DNA from 2 places in the Bradyrhizobium sp. UFLA05-153 genome. Region 1 is predicted to be linked to the other one. Evidence: riboswitches for the same ligand, from Rfam matches in the RefSeq annotation. Region 1 holds a riboswitch; the other holds the start of a gene.

Region 1 (15,299 bases):
CCGGCAATGTCCGCCTGCTGCTGCTCGACGAACCCTTCGAGGGACTTGCGCCGGCGGTGACGCTCGAGCTGTTCAAAGTGTTCGACCAGCTCCGGCGGCACATGTCGATCGTGATCGTCGAGCACAATCTCGACCTCGTGCTCGCCCTCGCCGACCGCGTCTTCGCGCTGGAGCGCGGCACGGTGTTCCACCAGGGCCCGGCCAAGCCGCTGCTGACCGACCTCAGCTATCGCAAGCAGATCCTGTGGCTGTAGGCCAGCGGAGGCAGGCAGCCGGCGGGGCGACTTACGATTTTACGAAATAATTTGACACGTCGGGCAAATCACCGGCATAATGCCATCATTGCCAAATCCGTGAAGTGACCCACGGCGTGCCCGGCAACGGCGCGTCGCGATACCTTACGCGCTACTCATCCTCATCGACATCAGCAATCGGTCCAGCGGGCCGCGGGCGGGCGATCGGCCTTGCGCGCATCCGCTCAACGCGCCTGCGCGGGCCCAAAGGAAGCATCGACATGACGGCATCTTCGGATCACGACACGGCGGCAGCGATCGCCGCACCGGATCACCCCCAAACCGTGGCATTCCCGCGCATCAAGATCTCCAAGCGTGGCATCTCGATCGACCATCCGGATCCGGAGGCGGGCGAACGGCTGATGGCTGAAACGTTCGGAGTCGCCGACAGCGACGCCATGTACGGCATCCTCAAGCAATTGGTGAAGGCGAGCGTGAACGGCAACAAGCTCGACCACGCCAATCTCGCATTCATGATTTCGATGATGCAGGCCATCAAGCCCAGGGACTCCATCGAGGCCATGCTGGCGGCGCAGATGGTCGCCGTGCACGTCACCGCGATGCGAAGTGCCCATCATCTCGCCCGCGCCGGCGACATCCAGAACCAGGATAGCGCCGCCCGTGCGCTCGGCAAGCTCGTGCGCATTTTTCCGGCCCAGATCGAGGCGCTCAACCGTTACCGGCACAACGGCGAGCCGGCCATCACCGTGCAAAACCTGTCGGTGCAGGACGGCGGCAAGGCCATCGTCGGCAACGTCACGCAGCACGCGCACATGATCGTGTCGCAGCCGGGCGCGGTTGCCGCGCTGGCGGAGGCGCGGACGGTATCGATGCCAATTGTCGGCGAACGGGAGCACGTCGCCGCAAGGCAAGACGCGACTGCATGAGCGGCGGTCACGCCCGCAGTACGAGCGCGATGCTGGCGAGCCCGCGTTGCGGCGCCAGAACGCGCAGCGACCGGTCCTGCCGTGCGCCGGCGGTGCACGGCAAGCTGCGTTGCCGCATGCACGGCGGCGCGGCGGGATCGGGCGCGCCGAGGGGAAACAGGAATGCGCGGAAGCATGGGCTGTTCACGAAGAAGGGCATCGCCGAGAAAAAGCAAGTTCGGGACTTGTTGGATGAGGCGCGGAGACTGCTCAGGGAACTCACGTGATGCCGCCTCCTTCAACTCGGGCTGCCTCGCGACAAGTCGATCACCCTTTCTTGTGTGACCTAGTTCATAGGCTGTCTCCGTTGAGCAGACTACGTTAGGTGACGGGTTGAGCGTTAGCTCGCCTTGCCGCCCGACGGGCGTTTCCTCCCTAGACTGGCCGATCGCTTCAAGCGATCGGCCCTTTCATCGTGCATGGGCCCCTGACGTCGCGGCCCTACGCGGGAGCGACATCGGGATGATTGTTGCCGCGATCAACAGCCGAACATCATTCTATGCGGTTGACGGCGGCGAAGGTCATTTCACGGTGCTGTGGAATCGGGCCCTGGTGCGGCGCCGACCGGCCGCGCGATCCCCGGCACAGGGAAAGCGCGGCACATCTCAACGCTCTTCGCTCTGAGCCGTCTTACTACTGCCGCATCGCCCTTCGACCTGAGAGACTCCGCGATGAGTTCGGCGATAAGGCGCATTTCAGCTTCCCCCATGCCACGCGTGGTCGCTGCCGGCGTACCGAGGCGAACGCCGCTTGGTTTGAGCGGCGGACGCGGATCATCGGGAATGATCTGCTTGTTTGCGGTCACTCCGACAGCATCGAGAATGTCTTCGGCCGCGCCGCCGTCCAACCCGGCGCTCGTCACCGTGTCCACAACCATCATGTGATTGTCGGTCCCGCCCGTAATCAACTTCATCCCGCGCTCCATCAGCGCTTCGGCAAGAACCTTCGCATTGCGCATGACCAGCCGTGCGTAGGCCTGATAGTCGGATGTCGCTGCCTTTTTCAGCGTTACGGCGGTCGCGGCCACGACGTTCATGTGCGGCCCTCCTTGCAGTCCGGGGAACACGGACGCGTCGACCTTGCCAGCAAACTCCCGACGGCAAAGAATGATTCCGCCGCGCGGCCCGCGAAGTGTCTTGTGTGAGGTCGTCGTCATGATGTCGAAACCCGCATCGAGCGGATTACGCAGAACGTTGCCGGCGATCAAGCCGCCGTAATGGCTCACGTCGGCCATGGTAAGTGCACCCACTTCGTCGGCGATGCTCTTGAAGGAGGCGTAATCCAGGTCGCGCGGATAGGAGCTGTAGCCGCACAGCACCAACTTCGGGCGGACGCGCCGAGCTGTTGCGCGAAGCTCATCGAAATCAATGGCGCCGCCCTTTGACGGGTGCGTCTTGTAGCGAGCGAAGTTGAACAGCCGCCCCATGTGGGACACGGGCGCGCCATGCGTGAGATGGCCGCCGTGTGACAGGTCCATTGCCAATATCGTATCCCCAGGCTTCAACAGGCCCAGATACACGGCCTGGTTCATCGGCGACCCGGACAGAGGCTGGACGTTGGCATGCTCGGCGCGGAAAAGCGCGCAGGCTCGCTGTCGAGCAAGGTTCTCTATCTGATCGGTAAATTCTTGCCCTCCATAATACCGGCGCCCCGGATAACCCTCGGAATACTTGTTGGTGAAGACCGATCCAAGCAGTTCGAGAACCTCCGGATAGGTGTAGTTCTCCGAAGGAATCAGCTCAACGCCGTCTTGCTGGCGGCGCTCCTCGCCTTCGAGAGCAAGGGCAACTTCCGAATCATCGAGGTGCAGTTCGTTGCGGAATGAGGGCATGGTCCGGGCTCCTTAAGACGCTGAATGGTCAGCTGAAAGGTGCCCAGGCGAACGGCGTTAGAACCCTTCGCGCTTCACCGTGGTCAATTCCACGTAAGCTCGCCAGTCGCGCGAGGGACGAATGAGCCTTCAAGGCTCATCGCGAGCAGAAGGCTAATCAATCCTTGGAGAGCTCGCAAGGGTTCATAGCTGATATTTCGACGCTCAGACGTTGAGACCCAAATTCCGAGGACCGATGTCCGGTCCGCTGCGGACAACGGGCGTGGCAACGGCTTATGCGTCCTTCGGCTCTGAGCCAATCCCGGAAGTCGTCACGCGACCTCACAACAAGCAAAGTTCAATGCGGCTCCGGCAGCGGCGTTCCCGGAAAAGCGAACTCCGAATCGTTGGATGAGGGTGGGAATGCTGCTATGTCCATATCAAGCGCGTTGCTTGCGCAAAGCGCAACGAGCCGCTGCGGATCAGAAGCGCCGCTGAGTAGCTTCGCTCCCAGCTCGCGGAAATAATTCTCGGTCGCGTTTCGCGCCGGTCTATCCTCACTAGCCGACATGTTGAGCCGCCAGCACTTGCTGCGAGATCTGCTCGGAGTCATTTGGAGGCAACGGTCTCCTTGAACAGCTCAATCTTGCCGCGCGCGTTGTCGGTCACCGCAAAGACCTCGTATAGATCGATCTGCGGCTTCATGCCGTAGCGCTGGATGATGCCCTCGAGCCAGGGCCCGGTGTAGAATGCCTTGGCGTCCTCGATGCGCTCCCACTGGTACACGCCACCGGCCCAGCCGCTTTCGGACCAGATGAAGTGCTTGCTGATCAGCCCTGTCACTTCGCGGAAGTTTGGTGCGATCTTGTGAAAGTGCTCGTGACACGCGGCGTAGTCGATCTGCGGTGGCAGTTTGTATCGTACAACGGCGGTGATCATGCGACCTCCTTGCAAGGACGCCCCCGGCGCAACATTGATGGCATTCCCGCGATCAAGCAAGCGAAGCGGGAAGCCGACATGGGTTAAAGGCGCAAAGCCTAACCAGTCACTTCCGTTCTGCTGCGACGAGCCGACCATTCCAGAGCATGCTGGACTCGGCTTTAGATAGGCATCGCGCGCCGATCGCGATCAAATGCGACGGACGCTGCCGCGAGTAGGTCAACACGATTGACGAGAGCCTCAATCGCCGCGCAGCTATCTCCCTGCAATTTTTTGCGTTAATGTGAACCTCTTCATAGCTGTGTAGCAGACGGGCTCGGATGATGCCCAACCAAAGAGAGGCGAGCTAAGGCCCCGCAAAGCGCCACCCGGTTCCGATGGGTTTTTTCCATTCACACGCGAGTTTGGGAGCGACACATGGAAAAGCGCGAAATTGGCAACAGCTTGACGAAAGGTCTGTCCGAAACGAAGCGGGACGCTTTCTCCCGCCGATCGGTGCTGACGTTGGTTTGTACCCTTGGCGCCGCGGCGCCATTTGGGATGTTCGGAGCGGCTCGCGCGCTGACGGTATCAGGGACTGGGTCGCTGAATTATATTCCTGGCGAGCCCTTTATTTGTCGCGCCGCCGCGAACGGTGAAGAGCTGCAGGGCCTGCCCCGCCAACTCAAGCTAGCCTGGAACGCCAACGCAGCCTGCACGGTCGCTGCGCCAGTCGCAAAGGAACGGGGTATCTTCGCCAAACACAACCTCGATGTCGATTTCGTCAATTTCGGCGGTTCGACCGACCAGTTGCTGGAGTCGATTGCAACTGGCAAGGCGGATGCCGGTTTGGGATTGGCCCTGCGCTGGCTCAAGCCGCTGGAGCAAGGCTTCGACGTTCGGATCACCGCTGGTGTGCACGGCGGCTGCATCCGGCTCCTCGGCTCCAAGGCTGCCAACATTGACAGCCTGGAGTCCCTGCGCGGCAAGGCTATCGCGATTAGCGATCAAGCGAGCCCTGCGAAGAACTTCTTTTCGATCTACCTCGCCAAGAAGGGCATCGATCCGGCCCAGGAGGTAGAGTGGCGTCAGTACCCGGCCAATCTGCTCGCGCTTGCCGTCGACAAGGGCGAAGTGCAGGCGCTGGCCGAGATCGATCCACTACCCTATCTGTGGCTCAAGGACGGCAAGCTCAACGAGATCGCAACGAACCTGACGGGTGAATTCGTCGATCGCACCTGCTGCGTTCTCGCGATACGTGGCAGCCTGACCCGAAACGAAATGCCGGTGGCGGCTGCTCTGACACGATCGATACTGGAGGCGGCAGACCGAGTTGCCAGCGATCCCGCCGATGCCGCGGCAATCTATTCAGGCTACGGCGGGAGAGGGTCCGTCGAGGATCTCGCCACGATGTATCGCAGCCATACTCACCACAATCATCCCGTCGGGGCGGAGCTCAAGAAGCAACTTCTGCTCTACACCGATGAACTCAAGGCAGTGAACGTCATCAAGCGAAGCACCGACCCGGCCAAGTTCGCCGACCGGATTTATCTTGACGTTCTAAGCTGAGCCGATTGGGAAGATCCGCAGTGAGCTCGGTTATCAATGAAGTGCCGAGGCCATCAGAGAGGTCGGGTTTCGGCTTTCTTGAAAGTTCAACCACCCGGTCGTTGATCGGCGGACTGTCGGTGGCCGCCGCATGGTCCATGGTCGCCGCGCTCACTGCGTTCTGGCCGGATAAGCTCGAAAGCGATTGGGCCTACACGGGGGCCTTCGCCATTGCCTGCGGCGCATTCGCGCTTGCCCTTGCCTTGGCGGCCTTTGCCGGCCTTCGTTTTGCTGCTTTTCAGCGGCTCCAGCGGCTTTCTCCGTGGCTGTTCGCGCTGGCGCTGTTTGTGGCGGCTTGGGAGGCCGTCACAGCAAAGCTCGGATTGCTGCCGTTGCCGTTTTTTCCGCCGCCGCAGGCTATCGTCGAGGTCGCAATCGACGATTGGGGGCGGCTGGCTCAAGGCATCTTCGCCTCAGCTCGTCTGCTCGCGACCGGATATTTGCTCGGTGCGGCGGTGGGGTTCGTGACCGGCGTGGCGATCGGCTGGTCGCCGCTCGCCGGTTATTGGATCCACCCGGTCTTGCGGTTCATCGGGCCGCTGCCCGCGACGGCCTGGCTGCCGCTCGCATTTTTCGTTTTCCCGTCGAGCTTCAGCGCCAGCATTTTCCTGATTGCGCTCGCCACCGGGTTTCCGGTCACCGTGCTCACCTGGTCGGGCGTCGCCGGCGTGAAGAGCTCCTATTACGATATCGCGCGGACATTGGGAGCAAGCCAGCGCTTCCTCGTGCTCAAGGTCGCCATTCCGGCGGCAATGCCGCACGTTTTCGTTGGCCTGTTCATGGGTCTTGGCAATTCGTTTGCGGTTCTTGTCGTAGCCGAAATGCTGGGCGTGAAGGCGGGGCTCGGCTGGTATCTGCAATGGGCGCAGGGTTGGGCGGCCTATGCCAATATGTACGCCGCGCTGCTGCTCATGGCGTTCTTGTGCTCCGGACTGATCACGCTGCTGTTCCGCTTGCGGGACCGCCTGCTATCCTGGCAGAAAGGCCTGGTGCGATGGTAGCGGCGACCGCAAGCGATCATGCGGTCCGCGGATCGACGCTCACGATCCGCGAGGTGAGCCATCGCTTCGATCTCGAAGGGCAGCCCCTGCCGGTATTGGACCGCATCAGCCTGCAGGTCGGCCGCGGCGAATTTGTCGCTCTCCTGGGACCGAGCGGGTGCGGAAAATCGACTTTGCTGCGGCTGGTCGCGGGGCTCGACACTCCAACGGCCGGCTCCCTGCTAGCGGAAGGACGGGAGATCGAAGCACCCGATCCGTCGCGGGTCGTCGTTTTTCAAGACCCCACGCTTTATCCATGGCGGACGGTGTGGAGCAACGTTGCGCTCGGCCTGGAAGCCCGCGGGTTGCTGCGCACCCATCGCGGACGTGTCGAAAACGCCTTGCGCCTGGTGGGGCTCACGAACTTCGCCAATGCCTACCCCCACCAGCTTTCCGGCGGCATGGCGCAACGCGCGGCTCTGGCGCGTGCGCTTGTCAACGACCCGAAGCTGCTCATTCTCGACGAACCTTTGGGCCAGCTCGACTCGCTGACCCGCATCGCGATGCAGGCGGAACTTGTGTCACTTTGGCAGCGCTCGAGCTTCACGGCGCTGCTGGTCACGCACGATGTCGAGGAGGCGCTCTTGCTCGCCGGCCGCGTCATCGTGCTGACCGACCGACCTGCACGGATCAAGGCCGAAATCGTCAACAGCCAGCCCTATCCCCGCCACCGGGGCGATCCGCACTTCGTTGAGCTTCGTCGCGACGTGTTCGAGCATCTCGGCCTCGATGAGGCATGGTAGCCGTCGCGTCGCGTGGGCCTGCCATCTCGGCGGGAACACGCATATGTCATCTCCTCGATCGGCAACACCCGTGTTCCCAACAAGACTGACGCGAAGTTCCGTATTCCGAATTCGTTAGGAACGAAGGCGCGCGCCCGGCGTCACACGGTCGTTCATCCCTGTGAAGGACACGCGATCATGGTACGCGAAGGCCCAGCCGAATCATCGTAGCCCGACGTCGCCGAGACGACGGAGGGCAGACAGGCTCGCCCCTAGGCATGCTGTTCACGGCGCTGGTCGGAGCCGCGGCCATCGTCATTGCGATCTATTTTGTCGCAACATAGGCCGAGCCAACGGTGACGTTCAGCGCGCGAACGCCGTCACGCGTCTGACGCTCTGTGATACTCGTTGCGCTGCAGAACGGCGAAGCCGAACCACCCCCAGTAGATGCAGTGGCGTTGAATGAGGCCTTCGTCGTTGAGGTCCATCGCCTCAACGAAATCCATCTGCTCTCCGCTGCCTGCAACATGGCCAACATCCAGGTGCGGCGGTTGCCCGTGCTCAATCGCGACAAGCGGCTGGTCGGAATCATCGCGCTCGGCGATATCGCCGTGTGCAGGCCAGGCGACGGTGCCGCGGAGGCGCTGCACGGAATCTCGCGAGCAGGCGGACAGCATGCGGGCGCGATCACCGGGTGAAGACAGTTCGTTCGCCCTGCTCAACTTTCTTATGTGACCTAGATCATAGGCTGTGTCAGTTGAGCGGATGACATTAGGCGATCGGTTGAGCATTCGCTCGCCTTGCCGCGCCCGACGGGCGTTTCGTCCCTAGACTTGGCCGATCGCTTCAAGCGGTCGGCCCTTTCGTCATGCAGGCGCCCCTAGCGCTTCGGCCTGGGCAGCACGATCCTGCCCTGTGAAGCAATGCCACCCCATTTGGCGGTCCAACCGACTTTCGCTGAAGGTCGCTCGGCGCCTTTTTGACCGCGAGCACCCTGCAGGGCAAACAGGGCGCCTTGAGGATCGGCACATCGCGCTATCCAGCAACCATCAGGCAATTCGATCGGACCCTGGAGAATCCGGCCTCCACCACTATTGACGCGCTGGGCCGCCGCGCCGATGTCGTCGACATTGAAGTAATAGAGCCAGCACGGCTGCGATACGCTCGGAAGCTTGGTGAGCATCCCGCCGATCATCTGGCCGGCCGCCGAAAACAATTCATACAGGTCTGCCGGATCGGTTTCGCCGTAGGCCTTCTGCCAGCCGAAGAGCTGGCCATAAAAGTCAAAGACCTTGTTTCGGTCTTCAGCCAGCAACTCATGCCAGCCTACGCGCCCAGGCTGGTCCAACCCGCCGGGTTGCCGCTGGCCGTATGTCAGTCCGGTGACCAGCGCAAACGTCGCTCCTTGCGGATCGGCGACCACTGCAATTCGGCCGATATTGCTGTCGGTCTGCGATACCAGAATGGCGCCCCCAAGACGGCGAATCTGCGCGGCCTTCGTATCCATGTCATCGACGGAGACGTAGCCGACCCACCTCGGTGTCGCCCCCAATTGCTGTCCCTCTTCCGGCAGTTCCATGAGACCACCGACCGGAGAGTCGCCGGCGGTAACCACGGTGTAAGCGAACCCTGCGGTAGAGGCGTCCTTCACGTCCCAGCCGACAACCTTGCCATAGAAGGCGCTGGCTGCCACGACGTCGGTGGTCATGAGTTCGTACCAGGCGAAGTGTCCGGGTTGATCGACCAAGCCAGTTTCTCCGTTCAGGCGGGAGACAATTGCGGCACTGCATCAGTCGCGCACTGAAGCCCGCAGCGCAGGCGGGACGAGGGATCAAAGGCGAACCCGTTCATGAAGATGAATACAATCTGAACGAGCGCGCTACTGCATTTTGGTATGTTCGTGAATCTTGCCTGCCCTCTCCGCTCGGCGTAGACTTTCATCCCATGGATATCCTTCCTGCAACCTTCGGAGGATGCGACCATGCAGCGGGTGAAGCAAGCGTCGAAAAAGAAGCGCGTAGCCAAGGCCGCCGTGCCGGCGTTGGGAGCCGCCGGACTAACTTTTTCGCTCGCCGGCAGCGCATCAGCAGCAGCCGTACCAACAGGCGACATTCAGCAGAGATCGCACTTTTCACCAGGGCATGCGATCACCCTCGGTGAAGAGGAAATGACTGACGTCAGCCTCGCCACCTTCCATCTCTTCGACAAGGAAGACGCCAGCAGTCGCATACAAGTTGCTTGGCGCGGATGCGGCGGTTGTCGCGGTTGCCGCGGTTGCAGAGGCTGCGGCTGCAGAGGTTGCCGATGCGGCGTCGGTTGTCGATGTGCCGGATGTGCCGTGGTAGGTTGCGCCGTAGTATCCTGCGCGGGCTGCTGTGCATCGTGGGGCCGCTGCCGCTGGTGCTAGGCGACGCGCTGTTCGATCGTGTATCGGCAAGCCTCTTGTTGGCCGGGCTCGGAAGCGACCCGGCCGCTTTCTCGTTTTGGTCGCAACGCTCGCAGTAACTGCGGTGGGCGGCTTGCCGGGGACGAGCGGGTGTGTTCCAAATCAATCGAAGATTTCCTGTGGGCGAGCGAACGGCTCGTTGCGCACTGGCGATCTGAGATGATGGACAACAAGATCCGCGTGCTGACCCGATGACAGCCAATCGCAAGAGCCGCGTTGCGAGGCAGACCCGCAAGGACATCTTGCGGTTCGCACCGAATTACACCGCCTACGCACTTCCTCCCGATGCGGTCTGCCTCTATTCCGAGGATCGCAAGTACTTCCTGCACGGCGAGCTCTATTGTGCGCTGGCCGCTGCAATCGGAAGCAACGGAAGCGCGGTTTCGGAAATCATCCGCCAGCTTTCAAGAAGCTTTCCGACGAACAAGATCGAGGAAGCGATCGGGCGGCTGGTCGAACGCCGCTATGCCACCACGGCAGCATCGCCCGCATTCACGGGCGCGGTCGCCGGCTATTGGGCGAGCCTCGGCCTGCCTCCCGAGGTCGCGGAACAGAATCTGCGCGATTGCCCCGTGCGGGTGCAATCGATCGACGTTAAAGGCGCCAAGGATCTGAGCGCGGCTTTGAGCAAACTCGGCGTTCAAATCGCCAAGCGCTCGCCTGCACTCACGATCACGCTGGTGAACGACTATCTTGACCGGCGGTTGGCTGAGATGAACCGCGAGCGCGTGGCGGATGGGACGCCCTGGATCCTCGTGCAACCGTCAGGCGTATTTCCGCTGGTAGGCCCCTTCTTCAAACCGGGCGAGAGCGCCTGCTGGACTTGCCTGTTCGATCGCATGATACGCAATCGGGAAATCAAGGGATTTCTCGACCGCGGACTGGCGCAGCCGGTCGCCATATCGCCGCTGGTCCACGACACCGTTGGACAGACCGCTGTCCACTTTGCTGCCGTCGAGATCGCGAAAGCGATTGCCTCGGGTTTTCGCACCGACCTGCGCGATCACATTGCAAGCTTCGACCTGACTGGCGCGGTCATCGCCAAGCACTATGTCGTGCGTCGCCCGCAATGTCCCACTTGCGGCAGCAAGAAGCTGCAGAGTCCGCGCCGGGCGGCGACGTCGATCGAGATTGCCGAGGGCCGAAAGCTCATCATGACCAGCGGCGGATATCGCACCGTGACGTCTCGAGCCACCGTGGCGCGCTTCCGCAAACATGTGAGTCCGTTGACCGGCGTGGTCTCGCGGCTTGAGCGGATCGAGGCCGATCTGCCGATGAACACCAATTTTTTCGCTCACCACAATTTCTCTGCGCCGGCCTTGAGCGTCGACGAGCTGAGGTCGGGACTGAGCGGCGGCAGCTTCGGCAAGGGCTCCACAGCCGAGCAGGGCGAAGCCAGCGCACTGATGGAGGCGATTGAGCGCTACTCGGGGATTTTCCAGGGTGACGAGATCAGGACGAAGCGCCGCTTTACCGATTTCGCTCCTGGTCAGGCCCTTCTTCCCAACGATGTCCAGCTTTTCAGCGACATGCAGTTTCAAAATCGGCATTCGCTGCAGCCGGACGATTCACACCCGGTTCCTGAGCCGCTCGATCCGTCGACCAGGACCGAGTGGTCGCCGGTCTGGTCGTTACGCGACAAGCGTTTCAAATATCTTCCGACCGGCTTGCTGTACTTCTTCTATGGCGGCTTCCACACGGATTCCAATGGATGCGCAGCCGGCAACACCCGCGAGGAAGCCATCGTGCAGGGCTTCCTCGAACTGGTCGAGCGCGATGCCTACGCTATCTGGTGGTACAACCGGCTGCAGCGTGCCGAGGTCGACCTCACGCAATTCGACGATTCCTATGTCCGGGATCTGCAAGCCCAGTTTGCCGATGCGGGACGCAGGCTTTGGGTGCTCGACATCACCAGCGATCTCGGCATTCCTTCTTACGTGGCGATCATGCACTGGATGCAGAACGGACACGAAAATATCGAGTTCGGCTCCGGCTCGCATTTCGATCGCCGCATAGCCCTGCTGCGTTCCCTGACCGAACTGACCCAGTTCATGTCAATTGGCATGATGGGCGGCGGAAGTGGCGAGAAGCCGACGCTTGACGGTGTCACGCCGCTGCGGCTGGACGATTATCCGTTTCTTATCCCCAGCGACAATCCGATCGTCCCGCCGGCACCGAGCCTCAAGGTTCACGACAATACGAGCGACCAGGTCAATGCCTGCATCGATATCGCGACCGGCGCAGGATACGATTTCCTCGTGCTCGACCAGACGCGGCCCGACGTCGAGGTCCCCGTCGTCAGGGTGCTCGTTCCGGGCTTGCGGCATTTCTATCGCCGCCTCGCGCCCGGCCGGCTGTACGACGTTCCGGTGAAGCTTCGGTTGCTGGATCGCCCGCGACTGGAAAACGAACTTACTCCGTTCCTTCCACACACCTGAAGGTTGGCATCGTTGCGCAACTTGCGGAAAAAGCCGGCCAGGAAGATCGCACCAGTCATCACCGCCCGAGTGAACGGTCGTTTTTCCCTTCACATGCAGGCAGACGGAAGCATCGCCGCCGCCTTGAGCGGCTATTCGGTCAATCTGGGACAGTTCAGCGCGGCGGCGATCGACCGTGCGGGACACCTCGCCACCGGCCTGCCGCTCGCCTCCTTTGCCGGCAAAGGAGTCGTCGCGAGGCAGGTTCATGCCCTGGTGCAGCGACTGGCGCGGCACGGACTTCTCGAATACCGCCTATCCTCTCCGCGTGACGAGCAGGACCTCGTAATCATCGAGCCGCAGGTCTCCGAGTACTGGCCGCAACGCGCAAAGCTTGGGAACGATGATACCGTCGTGCTGTCGCGCTTTGCTTATCTGCACCGGCACGGCAACGAGATGGTCCTGGAATCGCCGCGCGCCGGCGCGCTGTTTCGGATTTGCGATCCCGCCATTGCCGCCACCATCGCTGCCCTTTCACGGCCGCAAAAGATCAGCAAGCTTCGCCGCCATGTGGCCTTCCCGAACCTCGATCTGCTCGGACTGCTGCTCGACGGCCAGCTGCTGATCAAGCTCAATGGGAAAGACGGCGACGGCCTTCGGGTGGGTGAAGGTGACGGCGATCTTGTTCTTTGGGATTTCCACGATCTCGTGTTTCACACGCGGAGCACGGAGGGCCGGCATGCCAATCCGGTTGGCGGCACGTTCGCCTATGCGGGCGTCGTTCCACCGCTGCCGGCAGTGCGTCCGCCTTGGCCCGGCAAGAAGATTGACCTCCGCAAATTTTCCACGCCGAAGCCGAACTCGCCCTTCGCGGAGCTGTTGCGCGAACGCCATTCGACGCGGGATTTCGATGACGAGCATCCGCTGACGCTCGCCGAGCTGGCGCAATTTCTCGAAACCACAGCCCGCGTGCTGTCGGAATGGAAGAGCGGCGCGAATTTGGACGGCGGTCCCGAAGTTACCTACAGCACAAGACCCTATCCCGCAGCAGGCAGCGCCTACGAGCTGGAATTGTACCTTGCGGTTTCCAACTGTGAGGGGCTTGCACGCGGATTTTACCACTACGACGCGGGCGGCCATGCCTTGGCAGCGATCGATGCCTCCCCCCAAGACCTCCAGGCGCTCTCTGCGGCGGCCGTATTTGCCATGGACGCGCCCGGTCCGCCGCAGGTCCTGATCACCATTGCCGCGCGCTTTGGGCGAATCTCCTGGAAATACAGTTCAATCGCATACTCGCTGATCCTGAAGGACGTCGGCGCCCTGATTCAAACCTTCTATCTCGCCGCGACTGATATGGGCCTTGGCGGCTGCGCCATTGGCACCACCAATATCGATCTCTTTGCAAAAATGACGAAGCTTGACTTTCACGTCGAGAGTCCAGTCGGCCAATTCGCGCTCGGACGGGTAAAGAAGCCGCTGGCGGCGGCTTGAGCGTTGATAGTGTCCGCCGCCCAAGATCCGCGTCCTCAACGAAGCGCCTCATCAGTTTCCCAATGAGTCACGGGAGAATCGTAGCAGCACCACCGCATTTTCACACCGCCAGGGTCAGAAGCTGGCCCTAGCCAAGGCGTCGTCCATGTCCGCTTTGGGCCAGAGCAGACATGACGTTGCTTGGGCCACCCCGCTTCCGGATCTTCTTTGAAGACCCGGAGCACCATACGGAATAGCGGGGCTGTCTTTCCCGCAGTTGGCACTGTCTCCCCAATCGTGTAACGCCACCGAAAACCCTTGCCGGGACGGGACGCTCATGACTGCGGTGGCCACGGAGGAAACGGGAGTTGGCACCCGCGCGCTGATCTTTGCGCTGATCGCGCTCGCCTGCGGACACATGCTCTCGACCTTGCTGCGCACCATCCCGGCTGTCAGCCTCGATCTGATGGCGGCGGATTTCCGCGTCAACCCGCAGGCGCTGGCCAGTCTCACCTCGGTCTATCATTTCGCCTTTGCCGCAGCGCAAATCCCGGTCGGCGCGGCGATGGATCGCTTTGGCGTGCGCCCGGTGTCGCTCAGCCTGCTTGGTGGAACCGTGCTCGGTGCCACAGCTTCCGGCTTTGCGACAGGGCCGAAAAGTTTCGCGTTCGGGCAATTGCTGCTGGGCATTGCCACCTCCGGCATGCTGATGTGCCCGATGACGCTCGCTGCGAAGCAATTGTCGGCGGCGCGGTTCGGCCTGTGGTCGGGCGCGATTCTCTCGATCGGCAATATCGGCATGCTGCTGTCGTCGAGCCCGCTCGCCTTCGTGGTCGATCATTACGGCTGGCGCGCCGGATTCTGGATCTCTGGGCTGGCCGGCATCCTGGTGGCGCTCGCCGTTTTCGCGCTGGTGCCGAACCAGCCCGCCGAGCACAAGGACGATTCCTCGCCCCTGTCGCAGATGATCGAGGTGCTGCGGCTCGGGTTCTCACGCCCCTTGCGTGGCCTGATCGCGCTCGCGCTGGTGTCGCTTGCGACCTCGCTGGTGCTGCGGGGCCTGTGGGGCGGGCCGTGGCTGATGGAGATCAAGGGCTTGTCGCGGGTCGAGGCCGGAAACCAGCTCGGCGCGTTCACGATCGCGATGATCGTCGGCCCGCTTTGCATCGGCATCGTCGATCGCAGGCTCGGTCGCCGCCGCGAGCTGGTCGCCGGCGCACACCTCGTCGCGGCATTCCTGCTCGCGCTGATGGCGTTCGGCGCGCCGCACTACGCGGTCTCTCTGCTGCTCGGCGTTCCCGTCATGCCGCCGCAATACGACCTCGTACTGTTCGTGCTCATCGGCCTTGCAACCTCCGCGCAGCCGCTGCTGTTCGGCATGTCACGGCAACTGGTCGACGCGCAAGTTGCCGGCAAGGCACTCGCCGCGGTGAACCTCGCCTTCTTCCTCGGCACGGCCCTGATGCAGTCGACCACCGGCGCGGTGGCGGCGCTCGCAGGGCTGCCGGCGGTGCTGCTGTTCATGGCCGCGGCACTGCTGATCGGCACGCTGATTTTCCTGGCCTATACGTCGCCGAGCCCATCATCGCCGCGCATGAGTTGATGGGAACGCCGCGGCTTTCGCGCTCGGCGGCCCGCGATCGAAACAA
Region 2 (15,299 bases), on a different contig from region 1:
TGGCCCGCCGCTCCGTTGCCCTGGTCAATGATCGTCACAGGAGTCCCCTCGTCTGATGTCCGGAAAGGCGGCTCTTTAGCACGACGCCGTCCCATATGCTGCTGTCCCGGCTCCTAAATTGGGCCGGGACGGCCGAATTTCAATCCATGGTGCGTGATTCGGTGGTTCCTGGGCGTTTCGGGTCGCTTTCGACCCGATTCGGGGCTCATTTAGGTCTCCGAAAGCGAATAGATGCCGCCGGTAGCTGTTGCATTCGCCGCCCGCTTTTGGCATACGACAGCCGTTGCCGGCGCGTCACGCGACCGACACAGGACGCGGGTGTAGCTCAGTGGTAGAGCACGACCTTGCCAAGGTCGGGGTCGAGGGTTCGAGCCCCTTCGCCCGCTCCAATTTCTCCCAGCGTCAAGCCTGACAGGACCGGATCGCCGTCTGGCGGCTCCGTCCGGGACGCACGTTGGACGTGAGAATGACAATTCTGGTCACCGGCAGCGCAGGCCACCTCGGGGAAGCGATTCTCCGGACACTTCACGCGCGCGGGTCTACTGTGCATGGGGTTGATTTGAAGAAATCGGAGTTCACCGATCAGGTGGGCTCGATCACCGATCCCGGCTTTGTGCGGGCCGCGATGGCGGGCGTCACCGCCGTCATTCACACCGCCACCCTGCACAAGCCGCATGTCGCCACGCATTCCAGGCAGGACTTCATCGACACCAACGTTACCGGCACGCTCAACCTGCTCGAGGCCGCCGCTGAGGCCGGCGTGAAGAGCTTCGTCTTCACCAGCACCACCAGCGCGTTCGGCTCGCAGCTTCGGCCCGAGGCGGGGAACGCCGCCGTCTGGGTCACCGAGGATCTGCCCTCGGTGCCGAAGAACATCTACGGCACCTCCAAGCTGATGGCGGAGAATCTGTGTGAGCTGTTCTTCCGCGAGCGCGGGCTTCCCGTCATCGTCTTGCGAACCTCGCGCTTCTTTCCGGAGGAGGACGACGATGCGGCCGCGCGGGAGAATTTTGCGACCGAGAACGCGCAGGCCAACGAGCTGCTTTATCGCCGGCTGGATATAGCGGACGCTGTCAGCGCCCACCTCCTCGCCGACGAGCGCGCTACCAGCATCGGCTTCGCGCGCTACATCGTCTCGGCGACGAGCCCGTTCACGCAAAGCCACCTCGTCGCCCTGGCTGAGGACGCCGCGCGCCTCGTGCATACGCTCTATCCCGATTGCGCAAAACTCTACGCGGCGCGGGGCTGGCGCCTGTTTCCGACCATCGACCGCGTCTACGTCAACGATCGTGCGCGCCGCGAGCTGGGTTGGCGGCCCGCATTCGACTTTGCCCATGTGCTGAGCAGCCTGCGGAAGACTCGCGATTTTCGCAGCGAGCTGGCGCGTCAGGTCGGCTCAAAAGGTTATCATGACACGGTCTTCGAGCGCGGGCCTTATCCCGTAGTCTCATAATTCTCATCGCGTGCACGCGAGCGCTGCCTGCCAAATAGCCGCTTGCTTCATGATTCCGCGTTGCAGCGAGAACGCGCGCACGCGCATGCCATGCATGCGGAGAAACTCTCTCTCAATTTTTATTGAGGCTGATCGCGATGTGCAGCGCATGCTTCTCAGCGCTTGCAGATGTGCTAACCTTTTTGAGTCTGCCTCTGTCGACAGACTCCGAACTTCGCCTCTCGAATAGCAAAACAATAACGGTGTGGCCGCCACGGCCGCCTTAGGGGAGTGACGCGATGAAATCCATATTCCATCGATCCATCTTTGCGTTTGCGGCGGTTGCCCTGCTCGCGGGGACAAGCGTCGTGAATGCGCAGCAGCAGCAGGACAAGAACCGGGCGCTGAAGAAATACGAATCCGGCACCAAGGAATTCTGGACGCATCCGCCGGATGACTGGTTCTTAGGGGATGAGACCGAGGCACAGAAGGGTCTTGCGCCCCCATCGGGCCCGCCGACCGGCGCGTCCGAAGCCGAGCTCGCCAACATCGTGAAGAAGATCAAGCTGCCGGCCGGCTTCAAGATCGAGGTCTGGGCGCCTGGCGTTCTCGCCGCGCGGCAGATGGCCTGGGGCGACAAGGGCACGCTGTTCGTCGGCTCGTTCGGCCTCGGCAACGTCTATGCGATCAAGGACAATGGCGGCAAGCGCGAGGTCAAGACCGTCCTCAAGGGTCTGAACATGCCGACCGGCCTCGCCTTCAAGGACGGCGCGCTCTACGTCATCGCCGTCGACAAGCTGATCCGCTACGACAACGCCGAAGCCAACCTCGACAATCTCGGCCAGGGCAAGGTCGTCTATGACGACATGCCGTCCTATGCCGCGCATGGCTGGAAGTACATCGCGACCGACAAGGACGGCTGGTTCTTCCTGCCGTTCGGACCGCCCTTCAACGTCGGCATTCCGCCGACCAGCGTCTCGCAGATCCGGCGCGTCGATCCCAAGACCGGCAACGCCGAAGTCTGGGCGCTTGGCGTCCGCAATTCGGTCGGCGGCGACGTCGATCCGCGCAGCGGCAAATACTGGTTCACCGAGAACGCGCGTGACTGGGTCAGCGACGATCTGCCGTCAGACAAGCTGAACATGATCTCGAAGATCGGCGAGCATTTCGGCTATCCCTATTGCCACCAGGGCGATCTGCCGGACCCGAAATTCGCGATGGGTCACAAGTGCTCGGAGTTCACGCCGCCCGTGCTGAATCTCGGCGCGCACGTCGCTCCGCTCGGCATGAAGTTCTATACCGGCGACCAGTTCCCCGCCGAGTACAAGAACAACATCCTGATCGCCGAGCACGGCTCCTGGAACAGGCACAAGTACCAGGGCGCGCGCATCGTGCGCGTGATCGTCGGGCCCGACGGCAAGAACCCCAAGCAGGAGGTGTTCGCCTCCGGCTGGCTCGAAGGTGACCAGGGCTATCTCGGCCGTCCCGACGACATCATCCTCGCCAAGGACGGCTCGATCCTCGTCGCCGACGACTGGGCCGGCGCGATCTATCGCATCAGCTACAGTAAGAAGTAGCGCGACGTGAACATGAGGCTGCGGTTGCCTGGAGGCCGCCGCAGCCTTTCGTTTGAAGTTACACGCTCGTCATTCCGGGGCGATGCGGAGCATCGAACCCGGAATCCCGAGATTCCGCGTTCGCCCTTCGGGCGCCCCGGAATGACGAGCAAATCGGAATCTCGTCATGCACCGGCAACCTGTTTCGCGCGCACTCAGCGCGCTCGCTTTTTCGATCGCAGCGCTCGTCAGTCTTCCCGCTTTTGTCGCGCACGCTGCCGACGTCAAGGAGAAGGCCGCGGTCTGCGCCGCCTGTCACGGCGACAAGGGCATCTCGCAGACCGAGAACATCCCCTCGCTCGCCGGCCAGCCGGATCAGTTCCTGCAGTGGCAGCTCGTGTTCTTCCGCGCCGGCTCGCGCAAGAACGAGCAGATGCAGCCGATTGCGGAAGAGATCGCCAACGAGGACATCCGCAGTCTCGGTGCCTATTTTTCGCAGCTCACGCCGCCGAAAGTCCCGGAGGACAAGGATCCCGACCTGTCGAAGAAAGGCAAGGAAGCAGCTAGCGGCCGCCGCTGCGCCTCATGCCACACCGACAGCTATGCCGGCACCAAGGCCGTCGCCCGCCTTGCCGGCCAGCGTGAGGAATATCTGGTGAAGGCGCTGCACGACTACAAAGCCGGCCAGCGCGTCGGCGGCGGCGTCGCCGCCATGGCCGACATCGCCTATTCGCTCAGCGAGGAAGAGATCACCGCGCTCGCGCATTACCTGGCGCATTTGCAGTAGCGGAGAACTGTAGCCGCCAACACCGGCCGTCGTGCCGGGGCGCGCGATGCGCGAGCCCGGGACCCATAACCACAGGATCGAGTTTGACGAAGACTCGTGGTTACCAGCTCGCGCCATAACCAATCCCTGTGCTATCGCGACGAGCGCAAGCGCTCGCGCGGGGGTCCCGGATCTGCGCTCCGCTTCGCTACGCTTGTCCGGGACGACGGGGATGTGTGGGGCGAGCTAGCTACCCCACGCGCTGCTTCTCATACGCCTTCAGATGCGTATAGGCGATGCGCAGTTTTGGCACCGGCACTTTCGCAGTATCGGCGCGCGCGATGAGGTCGCCGATGATGTGATCGGCCTCGACCGGCAGGCCCGCCTTGATGTCGCGGAACATCGACGCGGTCATCGGGGAACCTTCGGTGGTGATCAAGCCCTTGACCCGCTCGAAGAACGGGCCGCCGGGCGCATAGCCCGCTGCGGTCGCAGTGGCGCTGGTCTCGTCCAGCATCCCTAAGAGAAAATCCTTGCCACCGGGCACCGCCAGGATGTTGCCGACGGAGGTACGCATCAGGCTGGTCGACGCCGCGAGCGAGGAGAGGAAAACCCACTTCTCCCACATGTCCTGCATGATGTTGTGGCTCGCGCTCGCCCCGGCGATGCCGCTGGTGAAGACTTCGTCGATCGCCCTCACACGCGCCGACAGTTTCCCGTCGCGCTCGCCGTAATTGATCGCCTGCATCGGCTGGAGCTGCACCACCTCGCGCTTCTCGTTCAGCGTCGCGGCGATGGCGCAGAGCCCGCCGAGCACGCGCTCGGCGCCGAACTTCTGGTCCAGCACGTCGAGATGCCGCATGCCGTTGAGCACGGGAATGATCGTGGTGTTCGGCCCGACCGCCGGCGCGAACGATTTGATGGCATCGTCGAGGTCGAACGCCTTGCAGCTCAGCAGCACGACGTCGAACTTTTCGGCGAGCTTGCCCGCCTGCACCGCCGGCGGGTTCGTCAGCGTCGCATCGCCGTTCGGGCTCTTGATGACGAGGCCGGCGCTCGCAAGCTCGCTCGCGCGCCGCGGCCGCACCAGAAAGGTGACATCGCGCCCGGCCTGCAGCAGCCTGCCACCAAAATAACCGCCGATGGCGCCGGCGCCGACGACGAGAATGCGCATGCGGGTGCTCCGTTTGTTCTTGCTCTTTTTTCGCCGTCGTCATGTTTTTCGCCAGGACGACACCGGGGAGATACCTCACTTCGCTCGTTGGGTCAGAATCACTTTCCCGACACCATCTCCTCGACCTCGCGCAGCTGCTCCTTGCCGAAGAACATCTCGTTACCGACGAAGAATGTCGGTGAACCGAACGCGCCGCGCGCGACGGCCTCCTCGGTATTCTTGATCAGCCTTGCCTTCACATCGGGTTCTTGGGCACGTGTGAACAGCTTCTGCGCATCGAGGCCTGACGAGGTGATCGCCTTCATCGCGACTTCCGGATCGTCCATCTTCTTCGGCTCGCGCCACATGTGATGAAATGCGGCTTCGACATATTGTTCCAACACGCCTTCGAGCTGGGCCGCGATCGCCGCGCGCATCAGGTTCAGCGTGTTGACGGGGAAGAACGGGTTCCAGACATAGGGCTGCACGTGGAAGCGTTTGAGGAAACGCTCGGTCTCGACAGCCTGGAATTCGCGCTTGTTCTTGATGCCGGCGAGCGTCTCGGCCGGCGATTTGTTGTTGGTCGCCTTGAAGATGCCGCCGAGCAGGATCGGCACATACTCGAATTTCACGCCGATCCGCGTCTCGATCGCGGGGATCGCCTCATGGCTGAGAAACGCATTGGGACTGCCGAAATCGAACAGGAATTGTGGGGCCGCGCGCGTCAAACCGTCCTCCCGTGAGCTCGCTTTGCGCACATTGTGGCGCAGCGCGCGCGGCAGGTCCACCCGTTTCATGATGGCCATAATACTACTTTGATCGGAGGCGCCTTCTGCCTACGCGCGGTCGCTGCTTGCGAGTTTCACGACGTGGTCGCGGATGTCGGCGGGCCAGTCGGCGATCTCTGCCGCAAAGCGCCGGCGATCGCCTGCGAACAGCGCGCGCGAGGCCTCCTCGAAATGCGCGAGATTGCCGGCCATCGCCGACATGAAGTGGTAGGTGGCATCGCGCGCCTGCCGCTCGCGGTCGCGATCGCCGCGGGCACGCCGCGCCTCGTCGACGAGCTTGCGCAGCGCGACCGAGGCGCCGCCCGGCTGCGCGTTGAGCCATTCCCAGTGCCGCGGCAGCAGCGTCACCTCGCGCGCCACCACGCCGAGTCTGGGCCGGCCGCGGCCGCGCGGCGCACTCGGCAACTCAATGTGCCCGTCGGATTGCGCCGGCGCGATCGTCGGCAGGCGGGCCAGCACTTCCTGGTCGTCGCCGCGCAGGTCGAAATCGACCGCCCGCCCGCTCAAGTCACTGAAGATCACGATCGGCGAGCCCGCCCACGCGTCCGCGCGCTTGACCGCCAGGACCACGTCCGCGATCGGCCCGGAGGCCAGGCGCCGCTGGCCGACAAAGGCTGTGAAGGTTACCTGCATTGAAATCACTGCGAAATCTGACACGATGGCCCGCTTAATATCCGGGTAAAATAGAAGCGTCAATATGCCCGGGTAAAAATAACGACCGTCCGGCTCGACATTCGCCCGCCGGGCTGGCACGAACGCGCCCGAGACCAGCGGGGGACCTCAAATGCTGACCGTTCATCATCTCAACAATTCACGCTCGCAGCGCGTGCTGTGGCTGCTCGAGGAGCTGGGCGTGCCGTACGAGATCGTGCGCTATCAGCGTCAGCCCGACATGCGCGCGCCGAAGGAGCTGCGTGCGATCCACCCGCTCGGCAAGTCGCCCGTGATCACTGACAACGGCAACACCATCGCCGAATCGGGCGCGATCGTCGAATACCTCGTCGGCACCTATGGTCAGGGACGCCTGATTCCGCCGCCGAACACGCCGGAGCGGCTGCGCTACACCTATTGGCTGCACTATGCCGAAGGCTCGGCGATGCAGCCGCTGCTGCTCAAATTGCTGTTCACCTTGATGCCGAAGCGCGCGCCGGCGCTGCTCCGTCCGCTGGTGCGCAAGGTCTCGAACCAGGCGCTGACCGCGCTGGTCAATCCGCAGATCAAGCAGCACATGGATTATTGGGAAGGCGAGCTCGGCAAGACCGAGTGGTTCGCCGGGCCCGACTTCACCGCGGCCGACATCCAGATGAGTTTTCCGCTGGAAGCGGCGCAAGCGCGCGGCGGCCTGGAGCAGGGCCATCCCAAGGCGATGGCGTTCCTCGAGCGCATCCACGCGCGTCCAGCCTATCAACGCGCGCTGGAGAAGGGCGGGCCGTACCAGGTCGGGCGGTAGCGTCGTTCCCATCGTCATTCCGGGGCGCCCGCGTCCTTACGTGGGCGAACCCGGAATCCCGAAGTTGTGGCGCGTGATTCCGGGTTCGATGCTCAAACCATGAAAGTTATTGCCCCTCCGCCGCAGCGCCCCGCGTGCGCGGGTCGGGTGCGCCGAACGGGCCGTTCGGCGTCACCGCGATCGAGTTGGCCGAGGTCTGGCCCATCGGCTCGACGACGAGGTGACCCATCGCCTTCAGCTCGAACAGCACGTCGTCAGAAAAGCCGCGCTCGACGCGCACTTCATCCGGCAGCCATTGGTGATGCAGCCGCGGCGCTGCAACGGCGGCGGCGACATCCATATGATAATCGAGCACGTTGACGATCACCTGGAGCACGGTGGAGATGATGCGGCTGCCGCCGGGCGAGCCCGTGACCAGCACCGGCTTGCCATCCTTCAGTACGATGGTCGGAGACATCGAGGACAGCGGCCGCTTGCCCGGCCCTGGCAGATTGGCCTCGTAGCCGACGAGGCCATAGGCATTGGAGGCGCCAACCGCCGCGGTGAAATCGTCGAGCTCGTTGTTGAGCAGCACGCCGGTGCCGTCGGCGACCAGGCCGACGCCATAGCTGAAGTTCAGCGTATAAGTGTTGCTCACCGCATTGCCGCGGCTGTCGACGACCGAGAAATGCGTGGTGTTGCTGCCTTCGCGCGGCGGCGTCGCGCTCGCCACGATCTCGCTCGCCGGCGTGGCGCTGTTGGCCCTGATGCTGGCGCGAAGTTTAGCCGCATAGTCCTGGGCGATCAGGGTCTCGATCGGCGCCTTGACGAAAGCGGGATCGCCGAGATAGCGCGCGCGATCGGCATAGCCGCGCTTCATGGCTTCGATCAGCAGATGCAGCGAGGCCGGCGAGCCCTGCTTCAGATCGGAAAGCTGAAAGCCTTCCAGGATGTTCAGCGTCTCCACCAGCACCACGCCGCCCGACGAGGGCTGCGGCATCGAGACGATGTCGAAGCCGCGATAGCTGCCGCGCACCGGCTCGCGGATCACGGGCCTGTATGTCTGCAGATCCCCTGATGTCATGATGCCGCCAGCATCGGTGACGGCCTTGGCGAGCTTGTCGGCGACCGGTCCCTCGTAGAATCCGCGCGGACCCTGGGCGGCGATGGTCGACAGTGTCTGCGCCAAATCGCCCTGCACCAGCCGGTCATTCTCTTGCAGCGGCGTGCCGTCCGGTCGCGAGAAGATTTTCGCCGATGCCGGCCAGCGCGCAAATCGCTTGTGTGCGCCCGGCAAGGTGTCGGCGATGTCGTCGCTGATGACGAAACCGTCGCGCGCGAGCGCGATCGCGGGCTCCAGCAATTGCGCCAGCGTGAACTGGCCGGAGCCGTATTTCTCGAGCGCCAGCGACAGTCCTGCGACCGTGCCGGGCACGCCGATGCCGAGCGCGGAATCGCGCGACTTCGCGATATCGGGCTTGCCGTCGGCGCCGAGGAAGATGTCTGATGTGGTCGCAGCTGGTGAGGTCTCGCGATAGTCGATCGCGACGTCTTCCTTGCGGTCGGCGGAATGGATCACCATGAAGCCGCCGCCGCCGATATTGCCCGCGCGCGGATAGGTCACGGCCATGGCGAAACCGGTCGCGACCGCGGCGTCCACCGCGTTGCCGCCGCTCCGCAGGATGTCTGCGCCGATCTGTGCGGAGATTCTCTCCTGCGCCACCACCATGCCGTGCTCGGCGGCGATGGCGTGAACGGTGCCGAGTGCGGGCGGTTCATAGATGCGGCGCGCATCCTGAGCGCGCGCTGGAAACAGGCTGATACCTAGAAGCGTGAGGGCAGCTACGACTTTTCGTCGTGTCAGGACAAACGACATCATCAAAATTTCGCCGTGTCTTGTTTCTGTCGTGTCTTGCCGTCACTCCACAGCCGTCACGGCAATGCTATACCGTTTGCGCCAAGAGAGGCAAAACTGTTCGTGATAAGGAATGCTGATGACGACGATCGCCTCTGACACCGATATGGCCGATAAGGAGCGGACCTATCCGCCGCGCGTTGCCGTTGTCAGTTGGATCTTCTTCGACTGGGCTGCGCAGCCCTATTTCACCCTGATCACGACGTTCGTCTTCGCGCCCTATTTCGCCACCAGCGTCGCGCCCGACCCTGCGACCGGACAGTCGCTGTGGGGATTTGCGATGGCGGCAGCCGGCATGGTCATCGCCCTGCTGTCGCCGGTGTTAGGCGCCGTTGCGGACGCCGCGGGCCGCCGCAAGCCCTGGATTGCTGCTTTCGGCGCCATACTGGTGCTGGGCTCCTCGGCGCTCTGGATCGGCAAGCCCGGCGATCCCACCATCATCCCGCCGCTGCTTGCGGCCGTGGCACTCGCGAGCGTTGGCGCGGAGTTCGCGACAGTCTTCAACAATGCGATGATGCCGACACTTGTGCCGCCGGAGCGAATCGGCCGCCTCTCCGGCAATGGCTGGGCCACCGGCTATGTCGGCGGCATCATCAGCCTGATCATCGTGCTCGGCTTCCTCGCCGCGAACCCTGAGACGGGGCGCACGCTGCTTGGTTTCAAGCCGCTGTTCGGGCTCGATCCGGCCATGCATGAGGGCGATCGCATCACCGGACCGCTGACGGGACTCTGGTTCATCGTGTTCGTGACGCCGATGTTCCTGTTCACGCCGGACTATCCCGCCAAGCGGCCGGTGCGCGCGGCGCTGCGCGCAGGACTCGCGCAACTGAAGCAATCGCTCGGCGAACTGCCGCGGCAGAAATCGCTCGCGATCTTCCTGCTCGCGAACATGATCTACACCGACGGCCTGGTGTCGCTGTTCGCCTTCGGCGGCATTTATGCCGCCGGCACGTTCGGCTGGCACACGATCCAGATCGGCACCTTCGGCATCATCCTGGCGATCGCCGGTACGTTCGGCGCGTGGCTCGGCGGCAAGCTCGATGATCTCTTGGGACCGAAGCGCGTGATTGCCATCAGCATGCTGATCCTGCTGCTGTCGCTCGCCGCGATCCTGCTGGTCGACAAGGATTCGATCTTGTTCATCAGCGTCGCGCCGCCCGAGCCGGGCGGCGCCCTGTTCGCGGGCGCGGCCGAGCGTGCCTACCTCGTGCTGGGCTGCCTGATCGGCGCCGCTGGCGGCCCGCTCCAGGCCGCCTCGCGCACGCTCCTCATTCGGCTGGCGCCAAAGGACCGCATCGCGCAGTATTTCGGCCTGTTCGCGCTCACCGGAAAGGTGACGTCCTTCATCGGCCCGCTGCTGATCGGCGCAATCACGGCCGGGACCGCGAGCCAAAAAGCCGGCATGGGCGTGCTGGTGGCGTTCTTCGCCGCCGGGCTCGCGCTGTTGACGCGGGTGAGGGAGCCATGATTTCTGCAGTCGTCCCGGCGAAGGCCGGGACGACTCGTGGAGAGTTAATGCCGGAAGTGCCGCGTCCCCGTGAACACCATGGCGATGCCGTGCTCGTCTGCGGCCTTGATCACCTCGTCGTCGCGCACCGAACCGCCGGGCTGCACCACGGCAGTGGCGCCGGCCTCGATGCAGGCAAGCATGCCGTCGGCGAACGGGAAGAACGCATCAGAGGCCACGACCGATCCCTTGGTGAGCGGCTCGGCGAGCTTCAGCTCGTTCGCCGCATCTTGCGCCTTGCGTGCCGCGATCCGCGCTGAATCCACCCGGCTCATCTGGCCCGCGCCGATGCCGACGGTGGCGAGATCCTTGGCGTAGATGATGGTGTTGGACTTGACGTGCTTTGCCACGCGGAAGGCGAACTTCAGGTCGCGCATCTCGGCGTCGGTCGGCGCGCGCTTGGTCACCACCTTGAAGGTCATGTCGTCGACCACGGCGTTGTCGCGGCTCTGCACCAGCAAGCCGCCGGCAACGGTCTTGGCGGTGAGACCCGCCGAACGCGGGTCGGGCAGGCCGCCGGCGAGCAGCAGGCGCAGATTCTTGCGCGCGCCGATGATGGCGATCGCTTCCTCGCTGGCATCGGGTGCGATGATCACCTCGGTGAAGATCTTTGTGATCTCGCGCGCGGTGTCGGCATCGAGCGCGCGGTTCATCGCGATGATGCCGCCAAAGGCGGAGGTCGAGTCGCAGGCCAGCGCCCGGCGATAGGCGGTGACGAGATCAGAGCCTTCCGCGACGCCGCAGGGGTTGGCGTGCTTGACGATGACGCAGGCCGCGGTGCGCTTGGCATCGAACTCGCCGATACACTCATAGGCCGCGTCGGTGTCGTTGATGTTGTTGTAGGAGAGCTCCTTGCCCTGCAGCTGCCGCGCGGTCGAGACGCCCGGCCGCTTGTCGGGCGTCGCATAGAACGCCGCGGTCTGGTGCGGGTTCTCGCCATAGCGCAGGGCCTGGATCAGCTTGCCGCCGAAGGCGCGGTAGTCGGGCGCATCGATCTCGAGCTGCCGGTTGAACCAGTTGGAGATCGCGGCATCATAGGCGCCGGTGCGCGCATAGGCCTTTGCGGCGAGGCGCCGGCGCAGCTTCAACGTGGTCGCACCGTTGTGGGCGGCGAGCTCGTCGAGCACGGCCTGGTAATCCTGCGCCTCGACGACCACGGCGACGTCGTCATTGTTCTTTGCGGCGGCGCGGATCATCGCGGGACCGCCGATGTCGATGTTCTCGATGCACTCTTCGAACCCCGCGCCTTTGTCGACGGTTGCCTCGAACGGATAGAGATTGACGACGAGCAGATCGATCGGCGCGATGCCGTGCGTCTTCATCGCGTCCGCATGTTCCTTGTTGTCGCGGATCGCGAGCAGGCCGCCATGCACCTTCGGATGCAGCGTCTTGACGCGGCCGTCCATCATCTCGGGAAAGCCGGTCAGCTCGGAGACGTCCTTCACCTTGAGGCCGGCGCTCGCAATCGCCTTGGCGGTGCCGCCGGTCGACACCAGCTCGACGCCATGGGCGGCAAGCGCCCTGGCGAACTCGATCAGACCGGTTTTGTCGGAAACGGAAAGCAGGGCGCGGGTAACGCGGCGGGGATGGTCAGTCATCGCATCAGTCATGGGCAAGATCCTCTGTGTCGGGAGTACCTATGCCCAGGCGCGCGGCAGATAAATCCCGCGCTTCCCGATGGTGCTCCATCCAAGGTCGCCAGTCGCGCGAGCGGGTGCTCGGTACCAGCTTTCGGTGCTCTTCACAACGGCTAGATAGGCGTGGGCCGCGCGCGTTTACAGCGGAAGTTCCGGCTCGCGCCGGGCGTTGCGGCGGGCATTGGTGACTTGGGGCGAAGCCGTGGAGCGGACAAAGCTCCAGCGGATCGAGGGGGCCTGGCGCGCGTCCTGCCGGATCACGATCTGCGCGGTGCGGCGCGGGCCGTCCTTGCCGGCCAGGAACACGCTGTCCTCGAGATCGACCTTGTCGTCCAGTGCTTCAAAGGTCCAGACCTCGCGGTTCGGCAGCACGAGCATCACGCCGCGGGCATCCGACAGCCGGCTCGCCTTCACCGCCGGATGCAAATGGAAGCGCAGCGCGAAATCGGTACCCGCGCCCTTCAGGCGTCCGCCCTGCGGCGGCGACAGCGTGTCCTCGCCGTCGAGCCGCGTGCCGTCATTGGCGACCATCACCACGCGCCGGTGGATCACACCGAACTTGGCGAGATAGCCGTCATGCGACGTCGTCAGCAGCGTGCCGTTCTGCACGACCTCGCGATAATTCTCGACCATGGCCGGCCCGCTGGTCACAGGCGCGCCGTGCAGCAGCTTCTTCATCGCCGACAATCCGACGAACTGGCATGATGATGTTTCGTGATAGGTGAGCGTCGAATGCGCCGCGGTGCCGCGCGCGAATGGCCGCCAATTGTCGCGTCCCGTCGTCGGCATGCCGCAATTGGTCACGATGCGGCTCGTGCCCGAGGACAATTCGAACGACAGGCAGCCGGCATGGGCGTCGTGGCTGACATTGGCCGGCGGCGGGGCACCGGTATCCATGATCAGCGTCAACGCTCCGGCATCGAGGCGCTGGAAGCCGGTATGCGGCATGGTCGCCATCGGCGCGCCGTGGGTGTCGTCATAGGCGAGCAGCGTGGCGAGCAGATCCGACGACGTCGCGCTCATGCCGTTGAACAGCGCAAAGTTGCCGTCGCCGTGCCGGAAGAAACGCAGCATGGGCATCATGCGGTCGATCGCGTTCAGCAGCGCCGGCGGTGGCGCGATGTTGCGCGCCGCGAAGGTCTGCCGCAGCGGCAGCAAATCGATCAGGAGCTCGATCAACGCGCCGGGATTGCGGCAGACGTGTCCGCCGTCGGGGAGGATCTGCCGCTGTAATTCATCGGATAGCTTGCGCGACGCGCTGCGGATGTGGCGCGCCTGGTTGGCAAGGCACAACGAGGCGTAGCAGAGCGCGATCAACACTTGCAGCCGCGGCACCCCGTCCGGGATGTCGACCATGGTGAAACGCAGATAGCGGATCTCGCGCGTCAGCGCCCGCAGGTAACGACGATAGAATTTGTTGTCGGTGTCACCAAGCACCAGCGGCGCCTGCGACAGCAGCGAGATCACGCGCCGCGCCAGCACGTCGGCGCGACGAGCCACGGCGCGTCGCTTGTTGGCGGGATTGGAGATCCAGTCCTCGATCAGCGCGCGGGCGTTGGCCCGCGTCAGCGCGGTGTCGGCAGCGCGCAAGTGACGCAGCCAACCGAAGCCGAGCAGGGCGACCTCCCAGTCTTCCGACGGCGGCTCGAGATCGAAGATCGAGCGGCCGTGGCAATTGACGATCTTGCCGGCGAACACGAAGCGCCCGGCATAGATCTCGGCCGCGCGCGTGGCGTCTGCGGTGCGCAGGTCGTGCGGCGCGATGATCAGCCGGTCGGTGCGGCCTGGCCAGAGCCGCGACACCGCCACGGAACCGCCGCTCGCGCGCGCAAGCATGTTCCGCGCGAAGCGGTTCATGACCAGCGTCGAGATGCGTCTGCGTTGAGCGACCGACACGCCTTGCCTTGAAGGGGGAGAGGATTCCTGACGAATCCTTTTAATCCCAAAATCCGCCGGCTGACACCACCTTGAAAGGTGGCGAATCAGCATCAGTGGCGCAAAATCCGGTGCAAAATCAGGATTTAACGAGCCGGGCAGCGAAGAATCCGTCGAGCCCGCCGAGCCTTGGGTCGGCGTTTGGCAGGTGGCTCGGCAGGGTGCGCAGGTCGCCCTCAGTGGTAATGATCTCACTGAGCCCAAAGACCTCGGACGGCTGGATCGGCACGCGGCGCAGCGCCGGCTCGGCGGCCAGCAGCGCGGCGATCGCGTGCTCGCCTTCCTCGGGCTCCAGCGAGCAGGTGCAATAGACCAGCGTTCCACCGGGCTTGAGCAATGAGACGGATTTCAGCAGCAGGCGCTGCTGAAGCGCCGTGAGCGCCGCGATATCGGACTCCTGGCGCAGCCAGGCCACATCGGGATGGCGGCGGATCGTGCCGGTCGAGGTGCAGGGCGCATCGATCAGGATGCCGTCAAAGCCGTGCTGCGGTCCGGCCCATTCCACGGCGTCGGCGACGACGGTTTCGGCCTGTAGCGACAATCGGGCGAGATTTTCGCGCAGCCGTGCCACGCGCGCCGGCGAACGGTCTACCGCGACGACGTTCGCGCCGGCGAGCACCAGTTGGGCCGTCTTGCCGCCGGGAGCGGCGCAGAGATCGGCGACGGATTTGCCGGCGATATCGCCGAACAGCCGGGCCGGCAATGCGGCTGCGGCGTCCTGGACCCACCATTGGCCTTCGCTGAAGCCGGGCAGCATGGTCACCGAGCCGTGCAGCAGCGTGCGCACGGTTCCGGTCGGCAGCACCTCGCCATGCAGGCGGCTCGCCCATTGCGCGACATCCGACTTCATCGTCAGATCGAGCGAGGGCTCGTGGCCGAGCGCAAGCGCCATCTCGCGCGCGGTGGCCTCGCCATAATGCGCGCTCCAGCGCGCAAGCAGCCAGGGCGGCAGATCGAGCGATTGCGTCGCGACTTCCTCCACCAGCGCCTTGCCCTCGCGCGCACAGCGGCGCAGCACGGCGTTGACGAGGCCGGCATAGCGCGCGGCTCGACGATCGGATTGCACCAGGCGGACCGAGAGATCGACGGCCGCGTGATCGGGAACATCCATCCAGAGAATTTGCGCAGCGCCGATCAGGAGCGCGCTTTGCGCGCGCGGCGCCTCGCCGGGGATGCCCTTG

What was found. Region 1 has a riboswitch for ZMP and ZTP ahead of Q2941_RS10465 (serine hydroxymethyltransferase). Riboswitches for the same ligand answer to the same signal wherever they lie in the genome.
Region 2: it holds a riboswitch for ZMP and ZTP, as region 1 does, so the genes downstream of both, purH (bifunctional phosphoribosylaminoimidazolecarboxamide formyltransferase/IMP cyclohydrolase) here and Q2941_RS10465 (serine hydroxymethyltransferase) in region 1, are expected to answer to the same signal.

What each region holds. Positions count from the first base shown of each region.
Region 1 is NZ_JBBIAM010000013.1:24,332-39,630, reverse strand. Features, by position in the region: gene Q2941_RS10480 (branched-chain amino acid ABC transporter ATP-binding protein/permease) at 1-254, shown strand, start outside; gene Q2941_RS10475 (hypothetical protein) at 515-1,180, shown strand; gene Q2941_RS10470 (HGGxSTG domain-containing protein) at 1,177-1,446, shown strand; gene Q2941_RS10465 (serine hydroxymethyltransferase) at 1,746-3,050, opposite strand; ZMP/ZTP riboswitch at 3,085-3,170, opposite strand; gene Q2941_RS10460 (hypothetical protein) at 3,639-4,106, opposite strand; gene Q2941_RS10455 (ABC transporter substrate-binding protein) at 4,386-5,516, shown strand; gene Q2941_RS10450 (ABC transporter permease) at 5,618-6,556, shown strand; gene Q2941_RS10445 (ABC transporter ATP-binding protein) at 6,550-7,338, shown strand; partial or broken gene Q2941_RS10440 (CBS domain-containing protein) at 7,842-8,015, shown strand; gene Q2941_RS10435 (VOC family protein) at 8,198-9,064, opposite strand; gene Q2941_RS10430 (TOMM precursor leader peptide-binding protein) at 9,955-12,201, shown strand; gene Q2941_RS10425 (SagB/ThcOx family dehydrogenase) at 12,295-13,671, shown strand; gene Q2941_RS10420 (MFS transporter) at 13,988-15,253, shown strand.
Region 2 is NZ_JBBIAM010000041.1:2,594-17,892, reverse strand. Features, by position in the region: gene trxA (thioredoxin) at 1-38, opposite strand, end outside; tRNA gene Q2941_RS23755 (tRNA-Gly) at 315-389, shown strand; gene Q2941_RS23750 (NAD-dependent epimerase/dehydratase family protein) at 467-1,453, shown strand; gene Q2941_RS23745 (PQQ-dependent sugar dehydrogenase) at 1,732-3,009, shown strand; gene Q2941_RS23740 (c-type cytochrome) at 3,176-3,775, shown strand; gene panE (2-dehydropantoate 2-reductase) at 4,005-4,928, opposite strand; gene Q2941_RS23730 (2-hydroxychromene-2-carboxylate isomerase) at 5,027-5,635, opposite strand; gene Q2941_RS23725 (DUF2239 family protein) at 5,744-6,328, opposite strand; gene Q2941_RS23720 (glutathione S-transferase family protein) at 6,480-7,145, shown strand; gene ggt (gamma-glutamyltransferase) at 7,252-9,003, opposite strand; gene Q2941_RS23710 (MFS transporter) at 9,119-10,507, shown strand; gene purH (bifunctional phosphoribosylaminoimidazolecarboxamide formyltransferase/IMP cyclohydrolase) at 10,552-12,144, opposite strand; ZMP/ZTP riboswitch at 12,181-12,262, opposite strand; gene Q2941_RS23700 (heparinase II/III family protein) at 12,322-14,040, opposite strand; gene Q2941_RS23695 (RsmB/NOP family class I SAM-dependent RNA methyltransferase) at 14,198-15,299, opposite strand, start outside.